Regions from separate parts of the Salipiger sp. D13 genome, predicted to be linked through region 2. Evidence: riboswitches for the same ligand, from Rfam matches in the RefSeq annotation. Region 2 holds a riboswitch; each other region holds the start of a gene.
The links. Region 2 has a riboswitch for cobalamin ahead of D6860_RS11245 (DUF1636 family protein). Riboswitches for the same ligand answer to the same signal wherever they lie in the genome.
Positions count from the first base shown of each region.

Region 1: it holds a riboswitch for cobalamin, as region 2 does, so the genes downstream of both, D6860_RS09390 (hypothetical protein) here and D6860_RS11245 (DUF1636 family protein) in region 2, are expected to answer to the same signal.
Region 3: it holds a riboswitch for cobalamin, as region 2 does, so the genes downstream of both, D6860_RS17470 (TonB-dependent receptor plug domain-containing protein) here and D6860_RS11245 (DUF1636 family protein) in region 2, are expected to answer to the same signal.

Region 1 covers NZ_ML112593.1:185,485-192,613, reverse strand. Annotated here, with positions in the region: gene metH (methionine synthase) at 1-1,794, opposite strand, end outside; gene D6860_RS09395 (homocysteine S-methyltransferase family protein) at 1,787-2,848, opposite strand; gene D6860_RS09390 (hypothetical protein) at 2,957-3,238, opposite strand; cobalamin riboswitch at 3,376-3,580, opposite strand; cobalamin riboswitch at 3,700-3,895, shown strand; gene nrdH (glutaredoxin-like protein NrdH) at 3,991-4,212, shown strand; gene nrdI (class Ib ribonucleoside-diphosphate reductase assembly flavoprotein NrdI) at 4,230-4,646, shown strand; gene nrdE (class 1b ribonucleoside-diphosphate reductase subunit alpha) at 4,628-6,760, shown strand; gene nrdF (class 1b ribonucleoside-diphosphate reductase subunit beta) at 6,876-7,129, shown strand, end outside.
Region 2 covers NZ_ML112595.1:99,808-106,936, reverse strand. Annotated here, with positions in the region: gene D6860_RS11260 (hypothetical protein) at 1-452, opposite strand, end outside; gene cobN (cobaltochelatase subunit CobN) at 449-3,703, opposite strand; gene cobW (cobalamin biosynthesis protein CobW) at 3,708-4,757, opposite strand; gene D6860_RS11245 (DUF1636 family protein) at 4,761-5,150, opposite strand; cobalamin riboswitch at 5,249-5,469, opposite strand; gene cobO (cob(I)yrinic acid a,c-diamide adenosyltransferase) at 5,506-6,117, shown strand; partial or broken gene D6860_RS11235 (IS5 family transposase) at 6,312-7,129, opposite strand, start outside.
Region 3 covers NZ_ML112611.1:9,220-16,348, reverse strand. Annotated here, with positions in the region: gene D6860_RS17475 (calcium-binding protein) at 24-1,358, opposite strand; cobalamin riboswitch at 1,702-1,888, shown strand; gene D6860_RS17470 (TonB-dependent receptor plug domain-containing protein) at 2,033-3,895, shown strand; gene D6860_RS17465 (ABC transporter substrate-binding protein) at 3,882-4,715, shown strand; gene D6860_RS17460 (FecCD family ABC transporter permease) at 4,712-5,689, shown strand; gene D6860_RS17455 (ABC transporter ATP-binding protein) at 5,686-6,435, shown strand; gene D6860_RS17450 (cobalamin-binding protein) at 6,432-7,129, shown strand, end outside.

The DNA.
Region 1 (7,129 bases), on a different contig from region 2:
GAATTCCGGCTCGGTCGCCTTGTAGTCCGTCCAGTCGATATTCATCGCGTTGGCCCGTGCGGCGGCCAGCGGCAGGCGCTGCTTGGCCCGTTCCGAGCGCTCGTGCCGTTCGGCCACTTCCGCGTATTCCGAGCGGATGTTGTCGATGTAGTCCTGCCGCTGCGTCTTGTTCAGCAGCGACGAGACGACGCCCACGGCGCGGCTGGCGTCGGTGACGTAGATCGCCTGGCTCTTGGAGTATTGCGGCGAGATCTTCACCGCCGTGTGCACCTTCGAGGTGGTCGCCCCGCCGATCAGCAGTGGCATGTCGAAGCCCTCGCGCTCGAGCTCCGAGGCAAGATGGACCATCTCGTCGAGCGAAGGCGTGATGAGACCGGACAGCCCGATGATGTCGACATCGTGGGCCTTGGCCTCCTCGAGGATCTTCTGCGGCGGCACCATCACGCCAAGGTCGATGATGTCGTAGTTGTTGCAGGCCAGAACGACACCGACGATGTTCTTGCCGATGTCGTGCACGTCGCCCTTCACGGTCGCCATCAGGACGCGGCCCGCGCTGTCGCGCTTCCCTTCCTTCTCGGCTTCCATGTAGGGCAGCAGCACCGCCACCGCCTGTTTCATCACGCGCGCGGATTTCACCACCTGCGGCAGGAACATCTTGCCCGCGCCGAACAGGTCGCCGACCACGTTCATGCCGGCCATCAGCGGCCCCTCGATCACGTCGAGCGGCTTTTCGGCGGCAACGCGGGCGGCCTCGGTGTCCTCGTCGACGAACTCGGTGATACCGTTGACCAGCGCGTGTTCCAGCCGCTTCTCGACCGGCCACTCGCGCCACGTCAGGTCGCGCTTCTTCGCTTCGCGCTTGTCTCCCTTGTAGCGCCCGGCGATATCGAGAAGGTTCTCGGTGGGTGTGCCGCCGTTGGCGGGCGTACGGTTCAGCACCACGTCTTCGCAGGCTTCGCGCAGCTCGGGGTCGATCTGGTCGTAGACCGCCAGCTGCCCGGCGTTCACGATCCCCATGTCCATGCCGACCTTGATGGCATGGTAGAGGAAGACCGCGTGCATCGCCTCGCGCACGGGCTCGTTGCCGCGGAACGAGAACGACAGGTTCGAGACCCCGCCCGAGACGTGGCAGTGCGGCAGGTTCTCGCGGATCCACTTCGTGGCCTCGATGAAATCGACGCCGTAGTTGTCGTGCTCCTCGATGCCGGTCGCGACGGCGAAGACGTTCGGGTCGAAAATGATGTCCTCGGGCGGGAAGCCGACCTTTTCCGTCAGCACCTTGTAGGCGCGGGCGCAGATCTCGGTCTTGCGCTCGAAGGTGTCGGCCTGGCCCTGCTCGTCAAACGCCATGACGACGACGGCGGCGCCGTAGGCGAGGCACAGCGAGGCCTGGTGGATGAAGTTCTCCTCGCCCTCCTTGAGCGAGATGGAGTTTACCACCGGCTTGCCCTGAACGCACTTGAGACCGGCCTCGATCACCTCCCACTTGGAGCTGTCGATCATCACCGGCACACGGGCGATGTCGGGCTCGGCGGCGACGAGGTTCAGGAAATCGATCATGGCCTGCTTCGAGTCGATCAGGCCCTCGTCCATGTTGACGTCGATGATCTGGGCGCCGTTCTCGACCTGGTCGCGGGCCACGTCGAGCGCGGTCGCATAGTCGCGGTTGGTGATCAGCTTGCGGAACTTGGCCGAGCCGGTGACATTCGTCCGCTCGCCCACGTTGACGAAGGGGATGTCGCTGGTCAGCACAAAGGGTTCGAGGCCGGAGAGGCGAAGCAGCGGTTCAGGCATCTGCAAGCTCCTTCAGTTTGCGCGGCGGATGGGCCGCGACGCGCTCTGCGATGGCGCGGATGTGATCGGGAGTCGTGCCGCAGCAGCCGCCGGCCACGTTGATCAGCCCCTCCTTTGCGAACACCTCGACAAGCGCCGCGGTCTGGTCGGGGGTCTCGTCGTAGGCGCCGAAGGCGTTCGGAAGGCCGGCGTTCGGGTAGGCACAGACAAAGGTGTCGGCGACACCCGCGAGTTCCGTCAGGTGGGGGCGCATCGCATCGGCACCGAGGGCGCAGTTGAGGCCCACGGTGAAGGGGCGGGCATGACGCACCGAGTGCCAGAAGGCGGTCGGGGTCTGGCCCGACAGCATGCGCCCGGAGGCGTCGGTGATGGTCCCCGAGATCATGATGGGCAGGCGCCGGCCGACCTTGGCGAAGCTCTCGAACGCGGCGAAGATCGCCGCCTTGGCGTTCAGCGTGTCGAAGATCGTCTCGATCAGGATCAGGTCGGCCCCCCCTTCGATCAGCCCGTCGATCTGCTGGCCGTAGGCGATCCGCAGGTCGTCGAAGGTCACCGCCCGGTAGCCGGGGTCGTTCACGTCGGGGCTGATCGAGGCGGTCCGGTTGGTCGGGCCGACCGCGCCGGCCACGTAGCGGCGCTTGCCGTCGATCGCCTGCGCGCGCTCGGCGGCACGCCGCGCGCCCTGTGCGCCGGCGACGTTGAGGTCATGCACCGCATCCTCGAGCCCGTAGTCCGCCTGCGCGATGGTGGTCGAGGAGAACGTGTTCGTCTCGAGGATGTCCGCCCCGGCAAGGGCGAACTCGAGCTGGATGTCCTCGACCGCCTGCGGCTGGGTCAGCACCAGCAGGTCGTTGTTGCCCTTCTGCGGGTGGTCCGAATGGTGATGGCGACAGCCCGGGCCGTGGATGTGGCCCTTGGCCGTGAAATCCTCTTCGGTCATGTTCAGCGTCTGGATCATCGTGCCCATGGCGCCGTCGAGTATCAGGATGCGCTCACGCGCCGCGGCCTGAAGGGCCTCGTAGCTTTCGGAAATCGGGAGCGAGAAGTTGATCATGTCGAACCTGCCTTTCGGAAGGGCCTACATAACCAACAGGCGACCCAACGATCAAACCCATAATATTCGCCCTTAACATGAGGCGCGCTCATGTTGTCGGTGCCGGCCTCAGAGCAGTTCCCGGCGTGCGCGGGCACCACCCCGGCGACGCGGGCGGGGCAGGGGCACGGCCATGGGGTGCGCCCTGCCGTCCAATGACTGCCGCACGAGCCCGGTGAAGACCGCGACCGCCGGGTCCGTCGTCTCGAACGGCGCGGCCATCGCCAAGGCGCGGTTGGCCTCGTGCGGGTAGTTTGCGTCGGAGCGCAGGAACATCATCCATTGCAGGAAGCCGAGCCTGCCAAGTTCCCGCGCCCGTTCGGGCGTCTCCGCCCGGCTTTGCAGTGTCATGAGTGTTCTTTCGAGAAGCATAGCGCCCTCCGCGCATCGCATGCGGGGACCGGACGTGCGGCATCTGGCGGACGGGTCGTCTCCATCTTTGCCTCCGCGCCCATGGCTCCCCGCCAGGGTCAAGGTGACTGCGGCGCGGAAGCCGCGCCGGAGATGGCAGGTCTCCTGACTTGCGGGTCGTCGCTGTTCCGAACCTTCCCGGACCCTTGGTCCAGTGGTGCGTATCGGAACCGCTCTCCGCCTACAGTTGCGGGGGCAGTCGCGGCATTGGGCAGTCAGCCCGCACCGCGTTCCCTTTTCAGCCACCCGTTTCCGGGCGGCACCATCAGGGCGATATTTTCCATGCCGGGGCGGCGGAGTCCAGTCTCTTGCAGGCGTCGGAAGCTGGCCCTGTCCTTGGAGGCCGGGAGTTATCGCGAGGAAAGATACGTCGATATATTGACAACCCTGCGCCCCGGACCGCAACATGCAGGTGCTTTGGTTCCCGCGAGTCACCTCGCGGGCTAAGAGGGAAGCCGGTGAAGATCCGGCACTGCCCCCGCAACTGTAAGTGGCAAGCCCCGGTCCGATCCACTGGTGTCAGCGCACACCGGGAAGGCGGACGACGGGGCGTTCGAGCCGCAAGTCAGGAGACCTGCCAGGGCATGAACGACGACCGCGGCGGAGGGCCCGGGCGCGTGGTGCGGCCTCACATGCGGGCTGTTCCCGTGTCCCTTCCGCCCGGAGACAAGAGACCGGCAAAGGGACAGAACATGAGCGTCACCGTCTACTCCAAACCCGCCTGCGTGCAGTGCACCGCGACCACCCGTGCGCTCGAGGCGCGCGGCATCGACTTCGACCTGATCGACCTGACCGAGGATGCGCAGGCGATGGAGATGGTCCAGGGACTGGGCTACCGTCAGGCCCCGGTCGTCGTGGCCGGCGAGGCACACTGGGCGGGCTTCCGTCCCGACATGATCAGCCAGCTGGGCTGAGCCGGGACCGCGCGCCGATGCCGGGCCTTGCCTACTTCTCCAGCGGATCGGGCAACACCGCCCGTTTCGTCGCGCGGCTCGACCTGCCCGCGACGCGTCTGCCGCTGCGCAAGGACGCGGCGCCGCCGGTGATGACCGGGCCCTTCGTGCTCGTCTGCCCGACCTACGCCGACGGAGAGGGCCGCGGCGCCGTGGCGAAGCCGGTCATCCGGTTCCTGAACATCGAAGCCAACCGGACCCTGCTGCGCGGCGTGATCGCCGGCGGCAACCGGAACTTCGGCGACACCTTCGCGATGGCCGGCAAGGTCATCGCGGCCAAATGCAACGTGCCCGTGCTCTATCGCTTCGAGCTCGCGGGGACAGACACCGACATCGCCCGCGTTCGCGCCGGGCTTGAAACCTTCTGGGAAAACAGATGCTTGACGCCAGCCTGACGCAGGGTCTCGACTACCACGCGCTGAACGCGATGCTGAACCTCTACGACGAGGACGGCAACATCCAGTTCGAAGCCGACCGGATGGCCGCGCGGCAGTATTTCCTGCAGCACGTGAACCAGAACACCGTGTTCTTCCATTCGCTCGAGGAGAAGCTCGGCTTCCTCGTCGACGAGGGCTACTACGAACCCGAAGTGCTCGACCAGTACCCGCGCGAGTTCCTGCGGCGCATCTGGGATGCCGCCTATGCGCGGAAGTTCCGCTTCCCGACCTTCCTCGGCGCGTTCAAGTACTACACCTCGTACACGCTGAAGACCCGGGACGGGAAACGCTACCTCGAGCGCTACGAGGACCGCGTGGTGATGAACGCGCTGACCCTCGCGCGTGGCGACGAGGCGCTGGCCATGCGGCTGATGGACGAAATCCTGTCGGGGCGGTTCCAGCCTGCGACGCCGACCTTCCTGAACGCCGGCAAGAAGGCCCGGGGGGAGTTCGTGTCGTGCTTCCTGCTGCGGCTGGAAGACAACATGGAAAGCATCGGGCGCGGCATCAACTCGGCGCTGCAGCTCAGCAAGCGCGGCGGTGGCGTGGCGCTCATGCTGACCAACATCCGCGAATACGGCGCCCCGATCAAGGGCATCGAGGACCAGTCGTCGGGCGTGATCCCGGTGATGAAACTGCTCGAGGACAGCTTTTCCTACGCCAACCAGCTGGGCGCGCGGCAGGGCGCGGGCGCGGTCTACCTTCATGCGCACCACCCGGACATCCTGCGCTTCCTCGACACCAAGCGCGAGAACGCGGACGAGAAGATCCGCATCAAGACGCTGTCGCTGGGGGTGGTGATCCCCGATGTGACCTTCGAGCTGGCGAAGAAGAACGAGGACATGTACCTGTTCTCGCCGCATGACGTCGAAAAGGTCTACGGCTGCGCCTTCTCGGAAATCTCGGTGACCGAGAAATACGCCGAGATGGTCGACGATCCCCGCATCCGCAAGAAGAAGATCAACGCCCGCGCGTTCTTCCAGACGCTGGCGGAGATCCAGTTCGAAAGCGGCTACCCCTACATCATGTTCGAGGACACGGTGAACCGGGCGAACCCGATCGCCGGGCGCATCACCATGTCGAACCTCTGCTCCGAGATCCTGCAGGTGAACGCGGCATCGGAGTTCAACGACGACCTGTCCTACGCCCGGATGGGGACGGACATTTCCTGCAACCTCGGCTCGATGAACATTGCCCGCGCGATGGACGGGGGCGACCTGGCCGCGTCCGTGGGGACGGCGGTCCGCGCGCTGAACGCGGTCAGCGAGATGTCGGCCATCGACAGCGTGCCCTCGATCCGCAAGGGCAACGAGGAAAGCCATGCCATCGGGCTTGGCCAGATGAACCTGCACGGGTTCCTCGCGCGGGAACGCATCCACTACGGCAGCCCCGAGGGGATCGCCTTCACCTCGGCCTATTTCGCCGCCGTGCTGTTCCACGCGCTGACGGCCTCCTGCGCCCTGGCGCGGGAGAAGGGAAGGTGTTTCAGGGGGTTCTCGGACTCCGCCTATGCCGACGGCAGGTTCTTCGACAAGTACACGACGCGCAGCTGGCATCCGGAGCTGCCGGGTGCCGCAGCGCTGTTCGAGCGCTTCGGCATCGACCTGCCGACGCAGGACGACTGGGCCGTGTTGAAGGCCGACGTGATGGCGCACGGGCTCTACAACCGGAACCTTCAGGCGGTGCCGCCGACCGGGTCGATCAGCTACATCAACTACGCCACCTCCTCGATCCACCCGATCACGGCGCGGATCGAGATCCGCAAGGAAGGCAAGATCGGCCGGGTCTACTACCCGGCCCCCTACATGGACAGCGACAACCTCGAGTACTACCGCGACGCCTATGCGATCGGCCCCGAGGCGATCATCGACACCTACGCCGCCGCGACCGAGCACGTTGACCAGGGGCTGTCGCTGACGCTTTTCTTCCCGGCAGAGGCCTCGACCCGCGACATCAACCGCGCCCAGATCTACGCGTGGAAGAAGGGGATCAAGACGATCTACTACATCCGGCTGCGGCAGGCGGCGCTGGAAGGGACCGAGGTCGAGGGCTGCGTGAGCTGCACGCTCTGAGCCGGGACTGCCTGCGGCAGGTGGGGGCGCTGCCCCCACGCCCCCGAGGTATTTATCAAAGAGAAGAAGAGGGGACGCGGCGCGAAGCCCGAGGCGTTCCCGGAGCGAGGACGAGATGAAGGACAGCGTGCAGGGCCGGGCGATACCGGCGGCGATCAACTGGAACCGGGTGCAGGACGACAAGGACCTGGAGATATGGAACCGGCTGACCGCGAATTTCTGGTTGCCGGAGAAGGTGCCGCTGTCGAACGACATCCAGAGCTGGTCGCGGCTGACCGAGGACGAGCAGCGGCTGACGATCCGCGTGTTCACCGGACTCACGCTGCTCGACACGATCCAGAACACCGTGGGAGCGCCGGCGCTCATGCC
Region 2 (7,129 bases):
AGTTCCAGCCGGAAGTCGCCGATCGCCTCGCCAAGCCAGGCCCGGGCACCGGTGTCGATCACGTAGCCCATCTTTTCGGGCAGGTTGGGAAGCCGCGGCAGCGCCTCGAGCAACCCGGTGCAAAGACGGTCCGTGAGATCGCCCGGGGACCGGTCCGGGGCGACAAGCATGTTGCGCCGCGCCTCGAACGATGGATCGAGGTCGAGCAGGCCCAGCCCTTCCAGCGCGGCAAGAAGCGCGAGGTGATCCTCCTGCGCGATGCCCCGCAGTTGCAGGTTGGCGCGCGATGTCAGCTCGATCAGCCCGTTGCCGAACCGCTCGGCAAGATCGCACAGCCCAAGAACCTGCGCCCGGTTCAGCTCGCCGCGAAAGGGGCGGACCCGGACGACGAGCCCGTCCCCGGACAGCATCGGGCGGTGGGCCCCCGGACACCATCCCTTGACCACGCTCATGCCATCACCCGCGCATTGCGCCGCGACATCCAGAGCCCCGCGGCCTGCAGCGCCGCAAAGCGGTCCAGCATCGCCGCATGGGCGCCGGGGTTCGTCTCGCGCAGGAAGGCGTCGGTTTCGGGATCGCCAAGCGTTTCTTCATGGAAGAGATCGAAGAGCTTCGGAGACACCACTCCGGCAAGCTGCGCAAAGGCGGCCATATGCTCGAGCGTCGCCGCGATCTCGGCGGCGCCCCGAAAGCCGTGGGCGCGCATCGAGGCGATCCATGCGGGGTTCGCGGCGCGGGCATGCACGGTGCGGGCGATTTCCTCGGGCAGCGCACGGGCGCGGGGCCGTGCCGGATCGGTCCCATCCAGATGCCACAGCCGCGCTTCGCCCCCCGTTACCGTCTGCGCGGCGGCAAATCCGGCTTCGTGCGCGGCGTAATCGGCCGCCATCAAGAGGTCGGTTTCGGGCAGGTCCTGAAGGTGCACGAAGGCATCCGCCGCTGCGACCTGCGCACGCAGCGCCTCGGGGTCGTGCCGAGCGGTCTCGCCGTCGAGCGCCCAGGACGACCCGGCAAGCCAGGCCTGTCCGGCGGCATGGCGGTCCTGCTCCGAAAGGTTCCCCATCCCGAGCCCGTAGCGCCCCGGCTCCGGCCCGAAGACCCGCGCGCCGGCATCGCTGCCGGCATAGGGGTTCCAGTCCGGGGCCTCGTCACGTTGCGACAGCGCGCGCACCGCTTGCGAGAACAGTGCCGTGAGCGGCGCGAACACGTCGCGAAAGAGGCCGGAGACCCGCAGCGTCACGTCGATGCGCGGACGGTCGAGCTCTGCCACGGGCAGGATCTCGAAGCCGCTCACCCGGCCCGAGCCTTCGTCCCAGCGCGGACGCACGCCGAGAAGATGCAGCGCCATGGCGAATTCCTCGCCTGCCGTGCGCATCGTGGCCGAGCCCCAGAGATCGACCACCAGCCCGTGCGGCCAGTCGCCCTCGTCCTGCAGGTGGCGGCGTACCAACTCTCCGGCCAGCGCCACGCCCTGCGCATGGGCGGCACGGGTCGGAACGGCGCGGGGGTCGGTGGTGAAGAGGTTGCGCCCGGTGGGCAGCACATCGCTGCGCCCACGGTAGGGCGAGCCTGACGGCCCCGCCGCGATCCGCCGCCCGTCGAGCGCGGCAAGCAGCGCATCGCGCTCCTGCTCCGCGCAGGCACCGCTGCGGCCCCACACATGCAATCCTTCGGGAAAGCGGCTGTCCTTGATATCACAGACGAAGCGGTCGATGCGGGTGATCGCCTCGGCGCCGCAGACCTCGCCCAGCCCCAGATCGGCCCCGAGACCCCGCGCCTGCGCCTCGGCCCGGATGTCCTGCATGAGCCTGTCGCGGCGGCGCGGGTCGAGGCCGTCGGCGGTGGAAAACTCGTCCAGCAGCGCCTCCAGCGGGCCGAGCCTGTCGGGCGTTCCGGTCTCGCGCAGGGGCGGCGGCAGATGCCCGAGGGTCAGCGCCCCGATGCGCCGCTTGGCCTGTGCCGCCTCGCCGGGATCGTTGACGATGAACGGGTAGAGCACCGGCAGCGCGCCGGTCAGTACCTCGGGCCAGCAGTCATCCGAAAGGGCGACCGACTTGCCCGGCAGCCATTCCAGCGTGCCATGGGCGCCGATGTGGACCAGCGCGTCTGCCTCTTCGCGCAGCCAGAGGTAAAGCGCGACATAGGCGTGGCAGGGCAGGCGCGAGAGATCGTGGTACTCCTCCGCACGCCGTGCCGGGGTGCCGCGCTCCGGTTGCAGCAGCACCAGCGCCTTGCCAAGGCGCAGTCCGGTGATGTGGAAGGCGCCGTCGCGGCAGAGAGCATCCTCTTCCGGCGCCCCCCAGGCCTCGGCCAGACCCGCGCGCAACTGCGGCGACAGGGCCTCCAGCGCAGCGCGGTAGCGCTCCAGCGGCAGGCGGATCTCCTCGGCCTGCAGGCCGGCCTCGAGCGCGGCAAAGGGCGGCACGTCATGGCCGGCGTCGCGCAGGTCCGACAGGATCGCCTCGGCGGAGGCGAGCGCGTCGAGCCCCACCGCATGGCCAAGGTTCCAGTCCTTGCCGGGATAGGTCGAGAGCATCAGCGCCACCCGGCGTTCCGCGGGCGCCTGTCCCGCGAGCGCCATCCAGCCGCCGACTCGCGCCACCAGCGCAGCAATGCGCGCGGGTTCGGGGCAATGCCGCGTCAGCGCATGTTGCAGCGCCGGGTCGCGCCGGCCCGCCTGCTTGAACGAGATCACCCCGCCCATCAGCCGCCCATCGACCTCGGGCAACACCACGTGCATCGCGAGGTCGGCAGGCGAAAGACCGCGCTCCGCCCCTGCCCACGCCTCGCGCGACGAGGTCGCCATCACCGCCTGGAACACCGGTACGCCCGCCGCGTCCAGCACCGGCGCGGACTCGCCCGAGGCGGCGGAAAATGCGGTGAGATTGACGATGACATCGGGCGCGGCCTCCCGGATCGCCTCCGCCAGCGGCCCGGCACTCGCCCCCTTCAGCGATGGGGCATAAAGCCCGGTCACCTCTGCCCCCTCTGCACGAAAGGCGCTGAACAGAGCTTCCACAGGGGCCACGTCGGCGGACACGATGTAGGAGCGGTAGAACACCACCAGCACCCGTCGCCCTTTCATCTTTCCAGAAATACGCCGGGGAGCGCGAGGGGCAGCGCCTCTCGCCGCCGAAGGCGACATCGCGCCACACTCCGGCGTCCAGAACCCGACCACCGGCAGCGCCTTCGATCCCGGCACCGGCGCGGCGTAAAGCCCCGAGGCCAGCGCCATCTGCGCCAGCGCCGCCTGCGCGGCCACGGCGCCGCCGGTGTCGCACAGCTCCGCCAGCCGGCGCAGGGTCGAGATCGGCAGGGTCGAGACCGAATCCAGCCGCGCATCTTCCCGCCCATCGGCGGGCAGCACCGCCAGCGCGATGCCGCGCGCCCGGGCCAGCGCCTGCACCTGCCGCAGCCCGTAGTCCCAGTAGGGCATCCCACCGATCAGCCGCACGAGGATGCCCTTCGCCCCCGCCAGCGTCCGCTCGACATAGGTGTCGACCGACAGCGGGTGCCGCAGCGCCGACAGGTTCGCAAGCCGCAGCGAGGGCAGGCCGCCGGCCGCCCGGTGCCAGCCTTCCGCAAAGGCCCCCAGATCGCTGTCCGAAAAGGACAGAACCACCAGATCCGCCGGATCCTGCGCGAGGTCGGTCGGAACCGCGCTGTCCTCGAGCCCGTGGCTTTCGCGGAAGACGACGTGCATCGGCTCAGCCCGCCGTCGCGGGGGCCAGTGCCGCGCGCAGCGCCGCGGCGTCGAGCCGGTCATGCTCGGCGATGATCACCAGCTGACCGTTGCGCGCCTCGTCCGTGCCCCACATGCGGTCGTACTGGTGACGCACCCGCGCGCCCACCGCCTGCACCAGCAGCCGCATCGGCTTGCCCGAGACGGCGGCGTAGCCCTTGATCCGCAGGATGTCGTGCTCACGCGCCAGACGTTCCAGCCGCGCGGCCAGACCCGCCGCGTCCGGCACCTCGGCCAGCGACAGCACGATGCTCTCGAAATCGTCGTGGTCATGCTCGGGGGCGCCATCGTGGTGGCTGGGACGCGCGTCGAGGTCAGCCTCGGCGGCGGCCCCGAGCCCGAGGATCACCCGTGCATCCACCACGCCCTCCGCGACCTCGACCACCGGCAGCGGGCGGGGGGCTTCCGCTGCGACGATCTCGCGCGCCCTGGCGACGCCTTCCGGCCCGGCGAGGTCGGGCTTGGTGAGCAGCACGATGTCGGCGCAGGAGAGCTGGTCCTCGAATACCTCGGACAGCGGCGTTTCGTGGTCGATGCTGTCATCGGCGGCGCGCTGCGCATCCACCGCCGCCACGTCGGGCGCAAACCGGCCCGCCGCCACCGCCTCGGCATCCGCAAGGGCGATCACGCCGTCGACCGTGATCTTCGCGCGGATGTCCGGCCAGTCGAAGGCCTTGAGCAGCGGTTTCGGCAGCGCCAGGCCCGAGGTCTCGATCAGGATGTGATCGGGGCGCGGATCAAGCGCCATCAGTGCCTCGATGGTGGGAATGAAATCATCGGCCACGGTGCAGCAGATGCAGCCGTTGGCCAGTTCGACGATGTTCTCGGCGGGGCAGTCGGGGATCGCGCAGCCGCGCAGGATCTCGCCGTCGACACCGACATCACCGAACTCGTTCACCACCACTGCAAGCCGCCGCCCCTCGGGCTTGCGCATCAGATGGGAAATCAGCGTGGTCTTTCCCGAGCCGAGAAAGCCGGTGATCACGGTGACGGGAAGCTTGGACAGATCGCTCATGGATCAGGACTCCTTGGGGCGGAGGGGAGGGATGCGCGCAAGGCAATTGCGCTTGAAATGCTCGGGGCGCTCGCGCCACGGGATCACCCCGTCGGGCGCGGCGTGATATTGCGCGGCGCCGGCGACGATCATCGCGGCATGCTCGGTCTCGTCGACGTTGGAAAAGACATAGGTCCATTTCGCATCGCCCCCGCGCAGCGCGACGGTGCAGGATTGCGAACAGTTCTGCAGGCATTCGACCGGGGTCACCCGCAGCCCCTCGGGCCTGTCCTGAGCCGCGATGGCATCGAACAGCACGCGGCCCGGACGCCGCGCGTCTTCTGGCGGCGCACCCTTGCGGCGGCAGGTCACGCAGACCAGCAGCTCGGTCTCGGTCGTAAGCAGGTCTTTCATTCTCGCGGCCCCATCGGCTTGGCAAACGGGGGCACAGGCGGAAACGCGCACGAGAACAGGCAGCCGGGCGCACTCCGACACCGGCACACCCCGTCCGGTCGGTCATCATTCGGGCTGGCAGGTCTCCCGGCTCACGGCATCCCGGGCACATGGCCCTGCGGTGCTCCACCTTCCCGGCCCTTGGGCCAGTGGCATCGAAGCACCTTCTCCGTTCACGGTCGCGGGGGCGGCTGTCTTGACCCGAAATGCCGACAGGCATCGCAGGCTGACCATTCCCTTTTCACCTGTTTACACAGGCACCAACACCGGGCCACATGGCGCGAAATTCAAAGACAGGTCAAGCCCGGAGATTGCAATGACAGACGAGACCGCCGCCCGCCACAACGAAAAGATGAAGAAGATCAAGGTGGTGCGCGATCGCATGATGGAAGGCAAGACCGGAGAGAAGGGGCTCATCCTCGTGCATACCGGCAACGGCAAGGGCAAGTCCTCGTCGGGTTTCGGGATGATCCTGCGCTGCATCGGGCACGGGATGCCCTGCGCCGTGGTGCAGTTCATCAAGGGCACCTGGATCACCGGCGAGGCCGAGATGATCCGTTCGCGGTTCTCTGAGGAATGCCGGTTCTTCGTCTCCGGCGAGGGCTTCACCTGGGAGACGCAGGACCGCGACCGCGACATCGCCGCCGCCCGCAGGGGCTGGGAGATTGCAAAGGAGCAGATCCTTGATCCCGAGATCCGCTTCGTGCTGCTCGACGAGATCAACATCGCGCTGCGCTACGATTATCTCGATATCGACGAGGTGGTCGATTTCCTTCTGACCTCGAAGCCCGAGATGACCCATGTCTGTCTCACCGGGCGCAATGCCAAACCCGAGCTGATCGAGGCGGCGGACCTCGTGACCGAGATGAGCCTGATCAAGCACCCGTTCCGCGACGGCATCAAGGCGCAGCAGGGTGTCGAGTTCTGAATGCCGGCCCTGATGATCAAGGGCACCCGATCCTACGTCGGTAAGTCGATGCAGGTGTCGGGGGATCGCCAACTCATTTTGCATTGACCTCGAAAGTGCCGCCTGGCTTCGGTCATGCGGTTATTTCGTGAGCGTAGCTCGGCTTTGTTGCGCAAAGAGGCTGAAGACTGCACTTCCCCTTTCCCCGGACGCACTTATCCCATGGGCTCGGTGACAGGTATTCCGAGCGCAGTGTAGCCATTCAACACGGCGGCGCGGACTTGGAGTTCTGCGACCTGGCGATCGAAGTCGCGCGCCATGAGGCTCTGCCCCAAGAGCTTCACGCAGTGCATCTTCGTCTCGGCGCGGCTTCGGCGGTGGTATCCGCTCCACTTTCGCCAAATGGCGCGGCCGAGGTATTTCGATGCGCGCAGTGCCTCGTTCCTGGCAATGGCGCCGGCGGTCGAAGGCTTCCACGGCTTGGCGTTTTTGCGCGGCGGAATGACGGCGTGTGCGCCTCGATCTGCGACCGCGTTGTGGCACTTGCGCGTGTCGTATGCTCCGTCCGCGGTGACTGACGCGACTTCCTCATCTGCCGGGATCTGATCCAGCAACTCGGGCAGCATCGGCGCATCCACTGCCCGGCAGGCGCATCCGCAGGATGCTGCCGAGAGGGGCCGACCCTACTCCCTGTGACCTCGATGGCCCGAATTTCCAGCGTCTGTTCATCGACGCCTATGTGAATCTTGCGCCACAGGCGGCGTTTCGCGCCACCATGCTTGCGGGCGTGCCATTCGCCTTCGCCTTCCGCCTTGATGCCGGTGCTGTCGATCAGCAGGTTCAGCGGCCCCTCGGAGCCGCGGTAGGGAACGGTCACCACCAAGGCCTTCTGGCGCCGGCTCAACGTGCTGAAATCCGGCACCGCCCAGTCGAGGCCGACCAGGCGCAGGAGGCTTTCAACGAAACCGGTCGTCTGCCGGAGCGCCATGCCGAAGAGGACCTTCATCGTCAGGCACGTCTGGATCGCGGCGTC
Region 3 (7,129 bases), on a different contig from region 2:
GATGCGCCGTCCGCCCCCAAGTCTCAGACGAAAAGGAAATCGTCCTGGGTCAGGTCGCTCGCATCGACGCCGTACACCTCGATGACCTGGCCGCCCACCGAGATCTCGGAGCTGACGCCGTCCTGGGTGATGGTCAGGTCGTCGTAGGTGACGCCCCTCATCTGGATCACGTCCAGACCGTCCTCAAAGTCCGAGATCCGGTCTGTCTCGCCCACGGTGAAGGTGTTGAACACGAAGGTGTCCGCCCCCGCGCCACCGACCATCGTGTCGTCGCCACCACCGCCCGACAGCATGTCGGCGCCAGCGTTGCCGAGAAGGTAGTCGTTGCCTGCCTCGCCGAACATCGCGTCGTTGCCGCCGCCGCCCGCAATCGTGTCGGACCCCGTGCCGCCCTGGATCGTGTCGAAGCCACGCCCGCCGTAGAGCCGGTCGTTGCCGTCCTCGCCCCGCAGCAGGTCCGAGCCGTCACGTCCGAGCAGCAGGTCGTCGTCATCGCCGCCGTAGAGTTCGTCGGCCTCGGCGCCACCTTCGACGGTATCGTTGCCGGAGCCCCCGAACAGGGTATCGCGGCCCTCGTCGCCAAGCAGGTAATCGTCGCCGGCCTCACCGTAGATCGTGTCATCCTCGTATCCGCCGGCGATCGTGTCCGATCCCTCGCCCCCGGTGATGGAATCCTGCCCGCGTCCGCCGTAGATGCGGTCGGCTCCGTCTTCACCGGACAGCGTGTCATCGCCAAGCTGCCCTGCCAGGAAGTCGTTTCCGCTGCCGCCGCTGGCAAAATCGGCGCCATCGCCGCCGTAGAGATCGTCATCGCCGGTGTTGCCCGTCATGACGTCGTCGCCCTCGTCGCCGTAGAGCGTATCGGCGTCGGAACCGCCGAACATCCGGTCATCGCCTCCGCCGCCTTCGAGGCGGTCATCGCCCTGCCGGCCGGTCATCGTGTTGTCAAAGAAGTCACCGACGTAGATGTCATCGGCCGTGGTCCCCTCGTAGGGGTTCGGGAAGACCTCTCCCGGCGTGTCTTCGATATCGAGGATCAGGGCGACGATCCCGGTCACGAAGGGCTCGCCCTCGGGGTAGTGGAAATAGGTGGCGCCATTGGCCTCGAAAACGATCACCGGCACAGGAGTTCCGAGTGGCACGATCACCCCGAGCGCCTCCACCCCGGGCTGCGCCGTGCCGGAGCCGACATAGGTGATGTCGTCGCCCTCGAACGTGCTTTGCGTATCGTCGCTTCCGAGCGTGCCATCGTTGTCGGCCAATGTGCCTTCCATCTCCCCGGAGAAGGCGGTCAGTAGCAAGGTCGGATCGTCGGTCAGCAGGTTCGCATTGGCCAGCGAACCAACATACTCACGCACTGTAATGTCTTGAGTTGGCATATCGAATTTCTCCTCCACAGTCTGCGGCAACACCGCATATGAAAAAGCTTCGCCGAAAATATAGGTTTTTCAACTGTAACCCTCGCGACACAACACAACCTATTGCAGATCAAGAAAAAGAATCTTTTCTCAGATTTGATCAAATTTCAATTTTTGTTGGAAATACCCGTTATGCGGGAATCACTCACGCGCCGTCGACAGCTGGCCCGACGCAGCGCTGCGACGCTGCAACGGGGCGCCCGGTCCGTGCAGCCGGAACACATGCGCCGGACCGGGTCGCCCCGGCACCCAAGACGTCTCTTGCGCGGCGGGCGCCGCTTCAGTATCCCGGCGACATTCTGGTTCCGGCATCCCCGGAGAATAGGGAACGCGGTGCAAACCCGCGACTGCCCCCGCAACTGTGAGCGGCGAGCGTCATCGGCAACATGCCACTGGGTGAAAGCCCGGGAAGGCCCGAGCGACGCAACGACCCGCAAGTCAGGAGACCTGCCAGGATGATCACCCTCCCCTCGCGCGGGGCGCGCCACGGGGAACGGTCTGTCCGTTCGTGGTGACGTTCGCATCGTTCGCGGCGGGACCACAGGCCCTTTCCGTGAACAAATCTCACCACCGCCCTGCCGCTTGCGGGGATCGGTCAGGAAAGGAAGACAGGCATGAGACATGCCCTCGCCTCGGTCTCGGCGCTCGCGCTGACCACCGCTCCCCTCTTCGCACAGGAAGATGTCTACGAACTTCCCACCCTTCTGCTCGACGTGGGCTACGAGGCCACGACACCGCTGCAGACCGGCGTTGCGGTCGAGGTCATCACCGAGGAAGAGCTCGAGGAAGACGGCGACACCCGCGTGCTCGACATCCTCGCGCGGCAGCCGGGCGTGTCGATCCGCTCGAACGGGCCGCTGGGCACCAACGCCGGCGTGTCGATCCGGGGCGTGTCGCAGCAGAACATCGCGGTGCGGGTGGATGGCATCGACGTGTCGGACCCTTCGGGCACGCAGGTCGCCTTCGACTTCGGCGGGCTCACCGCCGGCGACATCAGCCAGATCGAGATCGTGCGCGGCTCGCAGTCGGCCCGCTACGGCTCCGAGGCGATCGGCGGCGCCATAAACATCACCACCAAGCGCGCCAGCCGCGACGGGCTGAGCGCCGAGGCCTTCGCCGAATACGGCAGCTACGAGACGCTTCGCAGCGCGGTGACGCTGTTCAACCGTGGCGAAGGTCACGAGACCGCGGTCACGCTCTCCTACGTCCGCTCCGACGGCTTCTCGGCGGCCGATGAGAACGACGGCAACGACGAGGAAGACGGCTTTGAGGCCCGCCGCCTGAGCTTCTCGGGCACCTACGATCTTGGCGACGGCGCGGCACAGCTCGAGCTTTCGGGCTTCACGCAGGAAGCGCAATACGACTACGACGAAGCCATGAGCGGCATGGTCTACGACGGCTCGCCCGACGACGTGACCGACGTCGAGGACCACGGCCTGCGTGCCGCGCTGTCGTTTTCGACCGGGCTCTTCGACCACGAGGTCTCGGCCAGCTGGTACGACATCACCCGCACGCTGACAGGCACCTCTTCGGGCAGCGATTTCCGCTACCGCTACGAGGGCACCCGGCACGAGTACCGCTACCAGGCGGGCTTCGACCTGTCGCCCACCACCCGCGCGGTCGCGGGCATCGAGCGCACCATCGAGGATTACGCCGACAACACCCGCTTCGGCACCTTCCCGGCGTCGTCGCAGGAACAGGACAGCACGGTCGACTCGCTCTTCGCCGAGCTTACCATGAAGCCCACGTCGGACATCGACCTGAGCCTGACGGTGCGCCACGACGACCACTCCGAGTATGGCGGCTTCACCACAGGGCGGCTGTCGGGCGTCTGGCGGATCCGGCCCGACCTGAGCCTGCGCGCCAACCTCGCCAACGGCTACCGCGCGCCGTCGAACTACGAGCTCTACGACGTCTATTCCGGCAACAGCGGGCTTGATCCCGAGACCTCGAAAAGCTTCGACATCGGCATCGAGAAAAGCTGGGGCGACGCCGCCTGGCTGAGCGCCACCGCCTTCGTGATCGAGGCCGAGGACATCATCGACTACTCCTACACGTCCTATGCCTACGTCCAGCGCGACGGCACCAGCACGCGGCAAGGGGTCGAGCTTTCGGGCGGCACCGAGCTGCGCCCGGGGCTGACGCTCGACGGCAGCTACACCTGGACCGACAGCTGGTCGACGGCCTCGCTCGACAGTTCCGGCTGGCAGTCCTCGGTGCCCGAGCACAGCCTCGCGCTGGGGCTGCACGCCGATCTCACCGACCGGGCGCGGCTCTCGGTCACCGGCCGCTACGAGGCCGACCGTTCGGGCCTCGACGACTACGGGTTGGTCAACAGCACCGTCACCTACGACGTCACCGACAGCACGCAGGCCTACCTGCGGGTCGAGAACCTGTTCGACGAGGAATACCAGACCGTTCCCGGCTACGGACAATCCGACCGGGCATGGTATTTCGGGGTCCGTGCAAGCTTCTAGGCTCATATCCGCTGCCGCCGCCCTGCTCTTCGCGGGGGCGGCGGCGCTTGCCGGTGCGGCACCGGAGCGGGTCGTCTCGCTCAACGTCTGCACCGACCAGCTGGCGCTGCTGCTCGGCGCGCCGGGGCAGCTTGTCTCGGTGTCGCCGCTGGCCCGCGATCCGCGCAGCTCGGCGATGGCCGAGGCGGCGCGCGCGGTGCCCGTCAACAAAGCCGCCGCCGAACAGATCGTGCTGCTCGAGCCCGACCTCGTGCTCGCCGGCAGCTACACCGCCCGCGCCGCCACCGACATGCTCGAGACGCTGGGCTACCGCGTCGAACGGTTCGAGCCCGCCCGCTCGCTCGAGGATGCGCGCGACAACATCCGCCGCATGGGCCGGCTGCTGGGCCGCGAGAACCGCGCCGCCGAGGTGCTGGCGGCCTTCGACGCCCGCCTGTCGGACCTGCGCGACGACCCGAAGGAGCGCCCCGTCGTGGCCTATTACATGCCGTTCAACGAGACCGCGGGCAGCGAGAGCCTGACCGGAGACATCCTGGAGGCCGCCGGCATGACCACCCTCGCCGAGGCGCAGGGCATGCCCTACGGCGCCCGGCTGCCGCTCGAGGCGCTGGTGCTCGCCGATCCGGACCTGATCCTCGTGAGCAAGCCCTACGACAGCCCGGCTCAGGCCACCGAGCTTCTGCGCCACCCGGCCCTGCAGGCGACCGGCGCGCTGCGGCAGGTCGTCGACAGCCCGAACTGGATCTGCGGCGCCCCCGCCGCGCTTGATGCCGTGGCCGCGATGCGCGCGATGCGCCGCGATTGGCAGGCCGCGCGATGAGGCTGGCGCTCTCCCTCTCGACGCTGGTCTGCGCGCTGCTGCTGGCCTCGCTCTCGCTCGGCTACGCGCCGCTGCCCCTGCCGGCCGTGCTGGGCGGGCTGCTGGGCACCGGCGACCCGCTGAACGTCATGGTCATGCAGGAGATCCGCCTGCCGCGCACCGCGCTCGCGGCGCTGGTCGGCGCGGCGCTGGGGCTTTCCGGCGCGGCGATGCAGGGCTACCTGCGCAACCCGCTGGCCGAGCCAGGGCTGATCGGCGTGTCGGGATCGGCGGCGCTCGGGGCCGTTGCCGCGCTGCAGACCGGCCTCTCGGCCGCCTTTGCGCTGGCGCTGCCGCTGATGGCGCTGCTCTTCGCGCTTGGCGCGGTGGCGCTGATCCTGCTGCTCGCCGGGCCACGCGGCGGCTCGCTGACGCTGATCCTCGCAGGCATCGCGGTCTCGGCGCTGGCCGGCGCGCTGACCTCGCTGGCGCTCAACCTGTCCTCGAACCCCTACGCCACCTTCGAGATCGTCTTCTGGATGATGGGCTCGGTCGCCGACCGCTCGCTTACCCATCTCGCGCTTGCCGCGCCGCTCGTGGCGCTCGGTGGCGCGGTGCTGCTGACGCTGGGGCGCGGGCTCGACGCGCTGACGCTGGGCGAGGACGGCGCCGAGGCGCTCGGCATCTCCATGACCGGCCTGCGGCTCCGGCTGCTCTTTGGCACCGCCGCCGCCGTGGGCGCGGCGACCGCCGTCGCCGGCGCCGTGGGCTTCGTCGGCCTCGTGGTGCCGCACCTGCTGCGCCCGCTCTGCGGCGCGCGGCCCTCGCGGCTGCTCTGGGCGAGCGCGCTGGGCGGTGCCGCGATGCTGCTCGCCGCAGACATCGCGGTGCGGCTGATCCTGCCCGAGCGTGACCTCAAGCTCGGCGTGGTCATGGCGCTGATCGGCGCGCCGCTGTTCCTGCACCTCATCTACAAGACGCGGAGGGGCGCATGAGCCTGCTCGACCTCGACGCCCTGACGGTCCGGCGCGGCCAGTGCCCGGTGGTCGACGGCGTGTCGCTGACCATCGAACCGGGCGAATGCGTCGGGCTGATCGGCCCCAATGGCGCCGGCAAGACCACGCTGATGCGCGCGGCCCTCGGCCTCCAGCGCCACGCCGGCCGCTCGTCGCTCACCGAGCTGCCCGCCAGCGCCCGCGCCCGTGCCGCCGCGTGGCTGCCGCAGGCGCGCGAGATCGCCTGGCCCGTCACCGTCGAGACGCTGGTGGCGCTCGGCCGCCTGCCCCACGACAGCCGCGCCGGCAAGCTGCGGTCGCAGGCGGTCGACAGCGCGCTGGCCCGCATGGGGCTCGAGGCGTTCCGCGACCGCAAGGCCACCGAGCTCTCGGGGGGCGAGCAGGCCCGTGTCCTGATCGCCCGCGCGCTGGCGCAGGAAGCCCCCCTGCTCATCGCCGACGAACCCATCGCCGGGCTCGACCCGGCAGCACAGATCGCCACGCTGCGGGTGTTCGAGAGCCTCGCCGCCGAGGGCCACGCGGTGCTCACCTCTCTGCACGACCTGACGCTTGCGGCGCGCCATTGCACCCGGCTTCTGCTGCTCGACCGGGGGCGCCTTGCCGCCGACGGCCCGCCCCTCGAGGTGCTGACCGAGGAGAACCTCGCACGCGTCTTCCACCTGCGCGCGCATCTCCTGCAGACCGACAACGGCCCCCTGCTGCAACCTCTGGACGTGCTGCCATGAGCTATCCCGAACGCATCGTCTGCCTCACCGAGGAAACCGTCGAAACGCTCTACCTGCTGGGCGAGGAGGACCGCATCGCCGGGGTTTCCGGCTATGCCGTCCGTCCGCCCCGGGTGCGCCAGGAGAAACCGCGCGTCGGCGCCTTCACCTCGGCCGACATCCCGAAGATCCTCGCGCTCGAGCCCGATCTGGTGCTGACTTTCTCGGACCTGCAGGCCGGGATCGCCGCCGAGCTCATCCACGCCGGGGTCGAGGTCCACGCCTTCAACCAGCGCAACGTCGCCGGCATCCTGCGGATGATCCGCACGCTCGGCCGCATGGTCGGCGCCACCGAGCGCGCCGAAACGCTTGCCACCGGCTACGAGGCGCGCATCGCGGAATTGCGGGCCGAGGCTCCCGCCCACCGGCCTCGCGTGTTCTTCGAGGAATGGGACGAGCCGCTGATCTCGGGGATCGGCTGGGTCTCGGAACTGATCGGTATCGCCGGCGGCGAAGACTGCTTCGCCGAGCTCGCGGGCGAACAGGCGGCAAGCAACCGCATCGTACCGCCCGAGGCGGTGATCGGCATGGCGCCCGACATCATCATCGGTTCGTGGTGCGGCAAGAAGGTGCGCCCCGAGCGCATCGCCGCACGCCCCGGCTGGGACGGCATCCCCGCCGTCCGGACCGGCGCCATCCACGAGATCAAGTCGCC